DNA from 4 places in the Suipraeoptans intestinalis genome. Region 1 is predicted to be linked to each of the others. Evidence: predicted binding sites of a transcription regulator. Region 1 holds the regulator's gene; each other region holds the start of a gene.
What was found. Region 1 encodes Rex, which represses fermentation and respiration genes when NADH is low (regulators of the CRP and FNR family bind a similar motif). Its sites were predicted from a motif close to ATTGTTAANTANTTAACAAT; they were not measured.

Region 2: a site for Rex is predicted at 892-911, ahead of SOW26_RS07015 (acyl-CoA carboxylase subunit beta). Genes of this name have one in related genera too.
Region 3: a site for Rex is predicted at 1,280-1,299, ahead of SOW26_RS03605 (NAD(P)-binding protein). Genes of this name have one in related genera too.
Region 4: a site for Rex is predicted at 1,071-1,090, ahead of adhE (bifunctional acetaldehyde-CoA/alcohol dehydrogenase). Genes of this name have one in related genera too.

What each region holds. Positions count from the first base shown of each region.
Region 1 is NZ_JAXFXH010000019.1:41,803-44,006, reverse strand. Features, by position in the region: gene SOW26_RS06050 (NAD(P)H-hydrate dehydratase) at 1-1,042, opposite strand, end outside; gene SOW26_RS06045 (redox-sensing transcriptional repressor Rex) at 1,088-1,732, opposite strand; gene SOW26_RS06040 (ABC-F family ATP-binding cassette domain-containing protein) at 1,892-2,204, shown strand, end outside.
Region 2 is NZ_JAXFXH010000019.1:253,044-255,247, reverse strand. Features, by position in the region: gene SOW26_RS07020 (NAD(P)/FAD-dependent oxidoreductase) at 1-691, shown strand, start outside; gene SOW26_RS07015 (acyl-CoA carboxylase subunit beta) at 1,020-2,204, shown strand, end outside.
Region 3 is NZ_JAXFXH010000011.1:46,356-48,559, reverse strand. Features, by position in the region: gene SOW26_RS03615 (DNA-directed RNA polymerase subunit alpha) at 1-458, shown strand, start outside; gene SOW26_RS03610 (bL17 family ribosomal protein) at 553-1,089, shown strand; gene SOW26_RS03605 (NAD(P)-binding protein) at 1,336-2,204, shown strand, end outside.
Region 4 is NZ_JAXFXH010000008.1:2,403-4,606, forward strand. Features, by position in the region: TPP riboswitch at 89-192, shown strand; gene SOW26_RS02515 (energy-coupled thiamine transporter ThiT) at 235-915, shown strand; gene adhE (bifunctional acetaldehyde-CoA/alcohol dehydrogenase) at 1,143-2,204, shown strand, end outside.

The sequences.
Region 1 (2,204 bases):
CTTTGAGTACGGTTTCCAGGATCTGATCCGCATCGGCTCCTGTTCCCATTCCCGGCCCGATGGTCACTGCATCCGCCCAGTTCAGCAGTTCCAGCAATTGATTTCGGTCAAAGCTTTCATATTCACTGACCATCGCCTGGGGCAGAAGGGTCTGCAAAATGACCCTGTTTTCCGCCGGAGTATAGATCCGCACCATCCCCGCCCCGCTCAGATAAGCGGCCTGTCCGCTCAAGTAGGCGGCTCCTGCCATCCCTCTGCTTCCTGCTATCAGAAGGATTTTTCCATAAGTCCCCTTGTGGGAATCTTCTTTCCGAAGCGGCAGAAGCTGTCGGTATTCCTCCTGTTCCAGAAGAAAGCAGGCGTCCTTTTCCTGAACCCCGTCCAAAGAGATCCCGATATCCCTGCAGAGGATTTCCCCCGCATACTGCTTCCCGGGAAAGAGAAAGAGACCTGGCTTTTCCACCTGAAAGGTGACGGTTACCTGCGCTTTTAATGCTTCTCCGTAGATCTTTCCGGTGGAGACGCAAACGCCGGAAGGCACATCCACCGCCCAGACTTCTTTTTTCAGGGCGTTTAGACGCCGGATCAGCTCCTGATCCCGGGGCGACAGTTCCCTGGAAAGACCCACGCCAAACATAGCGTCCACCAGCAGATCGCCGTCCTCCTCCCGGTATTCTTTCTCCATCCGGCATCCCCTCTCCAACAGGCGCTGCATCTCCCAGAAAAAAAGCGGACTGCCCTTTTTTTGATCGCCTGTGACCACCACCGTCACGTCCACATTCCGCTCCTTCAGGATCCTGGCAATAGCAAGGCCGTCTCCTCCATTGTTGCCTGTTCCGCATAAAACACAGACCTTGGACAAATCCGTCTTTCTTTTCAGCAGCGCCTCCACAAAAGCAAAGGCCGCCCGCTCCATCAAAGTCTCCGCCGGGATCCCTTTTTGTGAGATGGTGTATGCGTCCGCCTGTTTCATCTGCTCTTTTGTCAGCAGCATTCTCACCGGCTCTTCCCCTCCTTCATAAAAAAGGACGTGTAACAGCAAGACTGTCCTCCCCACACTCTTTTTGTTACACGTCTGTATGTATCGTTATTTGCGATGTTCTTCCTTGTATCTGCTGATATTATAAGACAACTGCATCAGACTTTCTGACAGATGCACGTTTTCCACAATGATATGATCCGGAAGATTCAGATCTGTGTGGGCAAAATTCCAGATCGCCCTGACTCCGTTTTCCACCAGACGGTCTGCAACTTCAAGCGCCTTATCTTTTGGAATCGTCAAAACGGCGATCTCCACCTCGTTATTCTTCACGAAAGAATTGATCTCATCCATCATGCGGATGGGAACTCCTCGGATCGTCACTCCCTCCAGTCTGGGATTTACATCGAAGATCCCTTTCAGGATAAACCCTCTGCTCTCAAAAGCGGCGTAATTGGCCAGCGCCTGTCCCAGATTTCCTGCTCCGATGATGATGATGTTATGATCCTGCTCCAGACCCAGGATCTTTCCGATTTCCGTGTAAAGATATTTGACATTGTAGCCGTATCCCTGCTGTCCGAATCCGCCGAAATTGTTCAGGTCCTGACGGATCTGGGATGCCGTCACTTTCATGCGCTTGCTCAGGTCATTTGAGGAGATCCTTTCCATTCCATTTTCCAAAAGTTCTCCCAAATAACGGTAATATCTTGGCAGCCTGCGGATCACAGCCTGTGAAATTTCTCTTTCTTCCACTATTTTGTCCTCCCATAGGTTTTGTCGCTATCATTTTGTCATTATTATATAGAATTCCATTGTCAAAGTCAAACTTTTTGGGTTGTATTTTCTCCGGTATCCGTTATAATAAAATAGCTGTTTTACCGTGAAATCTCACAGCAGAAACGAGGGATATCCATGCTTTTGGCATGTCATCAGATTACCAAATCCTTCGGGGAACAACGTATTCTCTCCGAAGGTTCTTTCCACATAGAAGACCATGAAAAGGCCGCCCTTGTAGGACCCAACGGAGCCGGAAAGTCTACTCTTTTAAAAATCCTGACCGGAGAGATCGCTGCCGATTCCGGAAGCGTTATCCTTGCGAAGGGAAAAACTCTGGGCTATCTGTCCCAGCATCAGGCCATGGAAAGCCGGGCTACCATCTATCAGGAAGTGCGCCTGGCCAAAGCTCATATTTTTCAACTGGAAGAAACGATCCGGACGGTGGAGC
Region 2 (2,204 bases), 210 kb from region 1:
ACTGCCGGCAGTGATCTTTTCCCATCTGACAGATGAACTTTACGAAAGTAAGATCGTCTACCGCACGGAAAAATTTGAAGACAATGTCCGTACTTTCTGCATGAACCCCTGTGGGATCGTAGTAAACGAGAATACCAACGGAATCGTCACGGTAAACGGGCACAGTTATGAGGATCCGGAACACCAGACGGAAAATACCAACTTTGCCCTACTGGTGGCCAAACATTTTTCGGAACCGTTTAAGGACAGCAACGGATATGGCGAAAGTATCGCAAGGCTTTCCAACATGCTGGGAGGAGGGGTGATCGTACAGCGTTTCGGGGATCTGGTAAGAGGAAGAAGGAGTAATACGGACCGGATCCGGGAAGGTCTGGTAACACCGACCCTGGCAGCTACGCCGGGAGACTTAAGTCTGGTGCTGCCAAAGCGTATTCTGGACGGGATTATAGAAATGATCTACGCATTGGATAAGATCGCACCGGGAACGGCCAATGATGATACGCTTTTATATGGGGTGGAAGTGAAATTCTACAACATGGAAGTAGAGATCGATCAGCACCTGGAAAGCAGGCATAAGGGACTTTATATCATTGGAGACGGAAGCGGCGTGACCCATTCTCTTTCCCATGCCTCTGCCAGCGGCGTCTATGTGGCGCGCCACATTGCAGAAAAAAGAACAGAGTGTCAATGATTTCAGAGAAAAGCACTCTGAAGTAAAAGCGGCCTCCCGGGATCAGACAGGTTTCTGAGCAGACGGGAGGCTGATTTTATGCAAAAAAGAAGAGAGGAATTGAAGCAGAGAAGAAGAGAGGTATCTGCGGGAAACCATAAAGAAACGTCTATAAACAAACGTGGCGGAAAAAATAGAGCGGCAGGGGAAAAAGAGATATAAATGTCAAAAAATTAACAGAAAAAGTGTTGCGTGAAATTGAACAAAAAGGTATACTATAATTGGTGGAAATTTTTGACTTTTACAAATATGGAAGCGACGACTAAAGAAAAAAATGGAGGACTGGATGATGGGCAATGATAAGACGGAAAATGCAGCAGGCAGAAGAATATCCTCTTTGCTGGATGCAGGCAGTTTTATTGAGATCGGCGGGGCAGTGACTTTGCGCAATACCGATTTTCAGTTAAAACAGCAGGAAGCGCCGGCAGACGGCGTGAGGACGGGCTATGGACTCATAGACGGAAACCTGGTCTATGTATACAGTCAGGATGTATCGGTGCTGGGTGGCTCGATAGGAGAAATGCATGCAAAAAAGATAGCCGGGATCTATGAGCTGGCAATGAAGACGGGAGCTCCGGTGATCGGACTGATCGACTGTGCGGGACTTCGGCTGCAGGAAGCTGCAGATGCATTGGAAGCGCTGGGAAGACTCTATCACAAGCAAGCCATGGCATCCGGTGTGATCCCACAGATCACAGGCATATTCGGAAATTGTGGAGGGGGCCTGGCCTTGATCCCTGCCCTGACAGACTTTACCTTTATGGAAACCAAAGGCAGACTGTTTGTAAATGCACCCAATGCTATCCTGGAAAACAGAATCGAAAAGAACGATACGTCTGATGCCGTTTTCCAAAGCAGAGAAACAGGGCTGGCAGATATTACGGGAACGGAGGAGGAGATTCTTGCTCAGATGAGGCGACTGATTTCTTTTCTCCCTGCCAACAATGAAGAGACGGCAGCCTATGAGTCCTGTCAGGATGACCTGAACCGCAGGTGTGATGCGGCAGAGGCTCTGGCGGATGACGCCGCCTGGCTGATGCGGGAGATGGCGGATTTGGGAGACTGCTTTGAGGTGAAAAAAGAACACGCAAAGGATATGGTGACGGGATTCATCCGACTGGCCGGCAATACGGTAGGCGTGGTTGGAAACCGAAAAAGGATTATAGATGAAGAAGGAAACACGACAGAAGAATTCAAAGAGGGACTTTCGGCAAAAGGAGCACTAAAAGCTGCGGAATTCGTGGAATTTTGCGATGCCTTCCAGATTCCGGTCTGCACGCTGACCAATGTTTCCGGATTTTCCAATTTGCCCGGAGAGGAGAGGCACCTGGCAAAACATACAGCCAGACTGGTCTATGCATTGTCCAATGCCACCGTTCCAAAGGTCAACGTGATCACGAAAGAAGCTTACGGAAGCGCCTATACGGTAATGAACAGTAAATCTGTGGGTGCGGATATGGTGTTTGCCTGGGAA
Region 3 (2,204 bases), on a different contig from region 1:
TTCCTATCGATTCCATCTACACTCCGGTGGAGAGAGTCAACCTGACGGTGGAAAATACCCGTGTCGGTCAGATCACAGATTATGATAAGCTGACGTTGGATGTTTACACCAATGGAACCTTGCTCCCGGATGAGGCCATCAGCCTGGCGGCAAAGGTGCTGAACGAGCATCTGAGACTCTTTGTAGATCTGTCGGAGGTGGCGCAGGCAGCAGAGGTTATGATCGAAAAGGAAGATGACGAAAAGGAAAAGGTGCTGGAGATGAGCATTGATGAACTGGAATTGTCTGTCCGTTCTTACAACTGCCTCAAGCGTGCCGGCATCAACACAGTAGAAGAACTGACCAATCGCACTTCAGAAGATATGATGAAGGTGCGAAACCTTGGACGGAAGTCCCTGGAGGAAGTTCTTGCAAAACTGGACGAATTGGGACTGGGCCTCAGCAGAGGCGAAGAATAAGAAAAATCTGTCAGTAAGTCCGAAGAAGCATGACAGAGCATCGGCAGATAAGTCCGAAGAGCGCTGACGGTGTGAAAGAGATGGAGGAAGAAAAATGGCAAAATACAGAAAACTTGGAAGAACATCCAGCCAGAGAAAAGCATTACTGAGAAATCAGGTAACAGCACTGTTAAATAACGGAAGCATCCGCACGACAGAGGCAAAGGCAAAGGAGATCCGTGGGATCGCAGAAGGCCTGATCGCTCTGGCAGTAAAAGAAAAGGATAACTTCGAAGAGGTAACGGTAAAAGCAAAAGTTGCCCGCAAGGATAAAGACGGAAAGAGAGTGAAAGAGGTAGTAGACGGAAAGAAAGTTACCGTTTACGACGAAGTGGAGAAGACAGTAAAGAAGGATCTTGCTTCCAGACTTCACGCACGCCGTCAGATGCTGAAGGTGCTGTATCCGGTGAAAGAAGTTCCGGCGGCACAGGCAGGAAGAAAGAAAAATACAAAAGAAGTGGATCTGGTTGCAAAGCTGTTTGACGAGGTGGCTCCCAAGTATGAAAACCGTAAGGGAGGATACACCAGGATCGTGAAGATTGGTCAGCGTAAAGGTGACGCTGCCATGGAAGTTCTGATCGAGCTGGTATAAAACAGACGATACAGGATCTGTCAAAGAGAAGGTTGTCGCAAAAAGCGGCAGCCTTTTTTCAGTTTGCATAAAGGTGGAATGAGGAGTTCTATTTTGAAAATAAAAATCATTTATACGAATATTTGTTAAAATGCTGACCAAAATGTTAATTTATCTACTTTACTGAAAAATATTTCAAAAAAGAAGGGAAAATGGTATATTATTACCAATACTGTTTCAAAAATACTTGGAAAAGGGGAGATGAAAATGAGTCGATTAGAAATTGCTTCGCCAAAAAGAGCCAAAATCGTGATGGAGGGGCTGTATAAAGACTTGGAAAGACGGATCGAGTCCAGTCCTCCGGGATTATGTCCGGTGGATATGGCAAGAGCTTTTGTGGAATTGTGTCATGCCCAGACCTGCGGAAAATGCGTGCCCTGCAGAGTCGGACTGGGACAGCTGAATCAGTGCATCAAGGAGGTACTGGACGGAAAGGCGACCATGAAGACACTGGATATCATGGAACAGACGGCGCTGAATGCAATGGAGGCCTCCGACTGTGCCATTGGATACGAGGCTGCCAACATGGTGTATAAAGGCCTGATCGGTTATCGGGACGACTACGAAGAACACATTAAAAACGGCCGGTGTACCTGTACCTATCACCAGCCGGTACCCTGTGTGGCTCTTTGTCCGGCAAGCGTGGATATTCCGGGGTACATTGCCCTGATCCGCGAGGAGAGATATGCAGACGCCATCCGCCTGATCCGGAAGGACAATCCCTTCCCGACCACCTGCGGATTCATCTGCGAGCATCCGTGCGAAGCAAGATGCAGAAGAAATATGATGGATGATGCCATTAACATACGAGGCCTGAAAAGAATGGCGGCGGATTATGCCGGAGAGGTGGATCCCCCTGTCTGTAGTGCGCCCACCGGAAAGAAGGTGGCGGTATTGGGAGGAGGTCCGGGAGGCTTAAGCGCAGCTTACTATCTGCAGCTGATGGGACATCAGGCAACTGTATACGAAATGCTTCCGGAGCTGGGAGGGATGCTCCGCTATGGAATTCCCAATTACCGGCTGCCGAAAGACAGGTTGGATGAGGATATCCGCGCCATTTTGAAGACGGGAGTGGA
Region 4 (2,204 bases), on a different contig from region 1:
TGCAAAAAGAAGATGTTGGATTTCATGTTGGATGCAATGAAAGAGTGGATTTGACAAAAACAGAAGGCTTTCTTATAATGGAGGGGAAAGAAAAAGCTAGGGGTGCTTTTGCTGAGAATGTTGTCCAGGGACGACTAACCCTCAAGACTTGAACCGGATAATACCGGCGTAAGGAAGCTGAGATGAGAAGGATTCTTAAGCATGGCAGCCCCCAAAGGAAAAGGGGGATTTTTTATGTTTTCATTTATGGTAACGAAGGATGGAGGCCTGACGACGGCGGGATACGGGGTCACCATTGCCATTGCTGTCGTGATTTTCTTTGTGGCAGGCTACCTGGCAGGCGGCAGGGCAAAGGAGGACAGGATGCATGTAAAGCAGCTGACCTTCTGCGGCATGGCGCTGGCTCTGGCGTATCTGACCTCCTACATTCAGCTGTTTCGCATGCCCTACGGAGGGGGAGTGACCCTGTTCAGTATGCTGTTTGTGGTGCTGATCGGATATTGGTACGGCCCCAAAGTGGGAGTGATGGCGGGATTTGTCTATGGGATCCTGCAATTCATCCAGGAGCCTTATGTGCTTTCCTTTTTCCAGGTGTGCTGTGATTATCTGCTGGCATTTGCAGCGCTTGGCCTGGGAGGACTGTTTCTCAAACAGAAAAACGGTCTTTTAAAAGGCTATGTGGTTGCCGTGATCGCAAGAGGAGCCTTTCACGTACTGGGAGGCTATCTGTTCTGGATGTCTTATATGCCGGAGAATTTCCCCAAGGTGCTGGCGGCAGTCTATCCCTTTGTCTATAATTACGGATTCCTGCTGGCAGAAGGCGTTCTGACGATTCTGGTCCTGCAGATCCCGGCGCTGAAAAATGCGCTGGAGAGAGTCAGCCGGATCGCAAGGGGAGAAGGGGAAGCAATGTGATCCGATCCGTTGGGGAAACGGTCAGGCCGGTCAGAAAGTGGCAAATGGAAGAAAGAAATTTTTTATGGCGTAACAGACGAACAGGCTGTTGCGCCATAAGTATGTGCGGCAACAAACAGGGATTGGAAATAAATGTTAAAAAATTAACTATTTCTATTGACAAATAATTAACGATAAGGTATCCTGTGTGACAGAAGGAAAAACCCAGCACACAGGAGGAAGAAAAGATGGCAAAGAAAAAGGAAGCAATACAGCAATTGGTAGATAGTGTGGAAAGTTTGGAAGCAAAAATGAAAGAACTGCGCAAGGCTCAGGAGATATTTGCCACTTATACGCAGGAGCAGGTAGACAAGATCTTTTTTGAGGCGGCAATGGCGGCCAATAAAAACAGGATCGTGCTGGCAAAGCAGGCGGTAGAGGAAACGGGAAGAGGCATCGTGGAAGACAAAGTAATCAAGAACCACTATGCGGCGGAGTACATCTACAACGCTTACCGTCATACAAAAACCTGCGGTGTGATCGAGGAAGATCCGGCCTATGGGATCAAAAAGATTGCAGAGCCCATTGGTCTGGTAGCGGCAGTGATCCCTACGACCAATCCGACATCAACGGCTATTTTTAAAACACTGCTGTGCTTGAAGACGAGAAATGCGATCATTATCAGTCCCCATCCTTCTGCAAAAAACTGTACGATAGAAGCGGCCAGGATTGTGCTGGAGGCGGCAGTGAAAGCGGGGGCGCCGGAGGGGATCATCGGCTGGATCGACGTACCCTCTCTGGAGCTGACCAACACAGTTATGAGAGAGGCGGATATTATCCTGGCAACAGGTGGACCGGGGATGGTGAAAGCCGCCTATTCTTCAGGAAAACCGGCTTTGGGAGTAGGCCCCGGAAACACGCCGGTGGTCATAGATGAAACGGCAGATATTAAGATGGCAGTCAGCTCGATCATCCATTCCAAAACCTTTGACAATGGAATGATCTGCGCATCCGAACAGTCCGTTACCGTTTTGGACAGCGTTTATGAGGAAGTAAAAAAAGAGTTTGCCTACAGAGGCTGTTACTTCCTGGATAAAAAGACAGAGCTGGATAAGGTCAGAAAAACCATCCTGATCAACGGGGCATTGAATGGAAAGATCCCCGGAAAATCCGCATATGAGATCGCCTGCCTGGCAGGAATCCAGGTTCCGGAAGATACCAAGATCCTGATCGGAGAAGTAGAATCGGTGGATATTTCAGAAGAGTTTGCACATGAAAAGCTGTCTCCGGTGCTGGCAATGTATCATGCA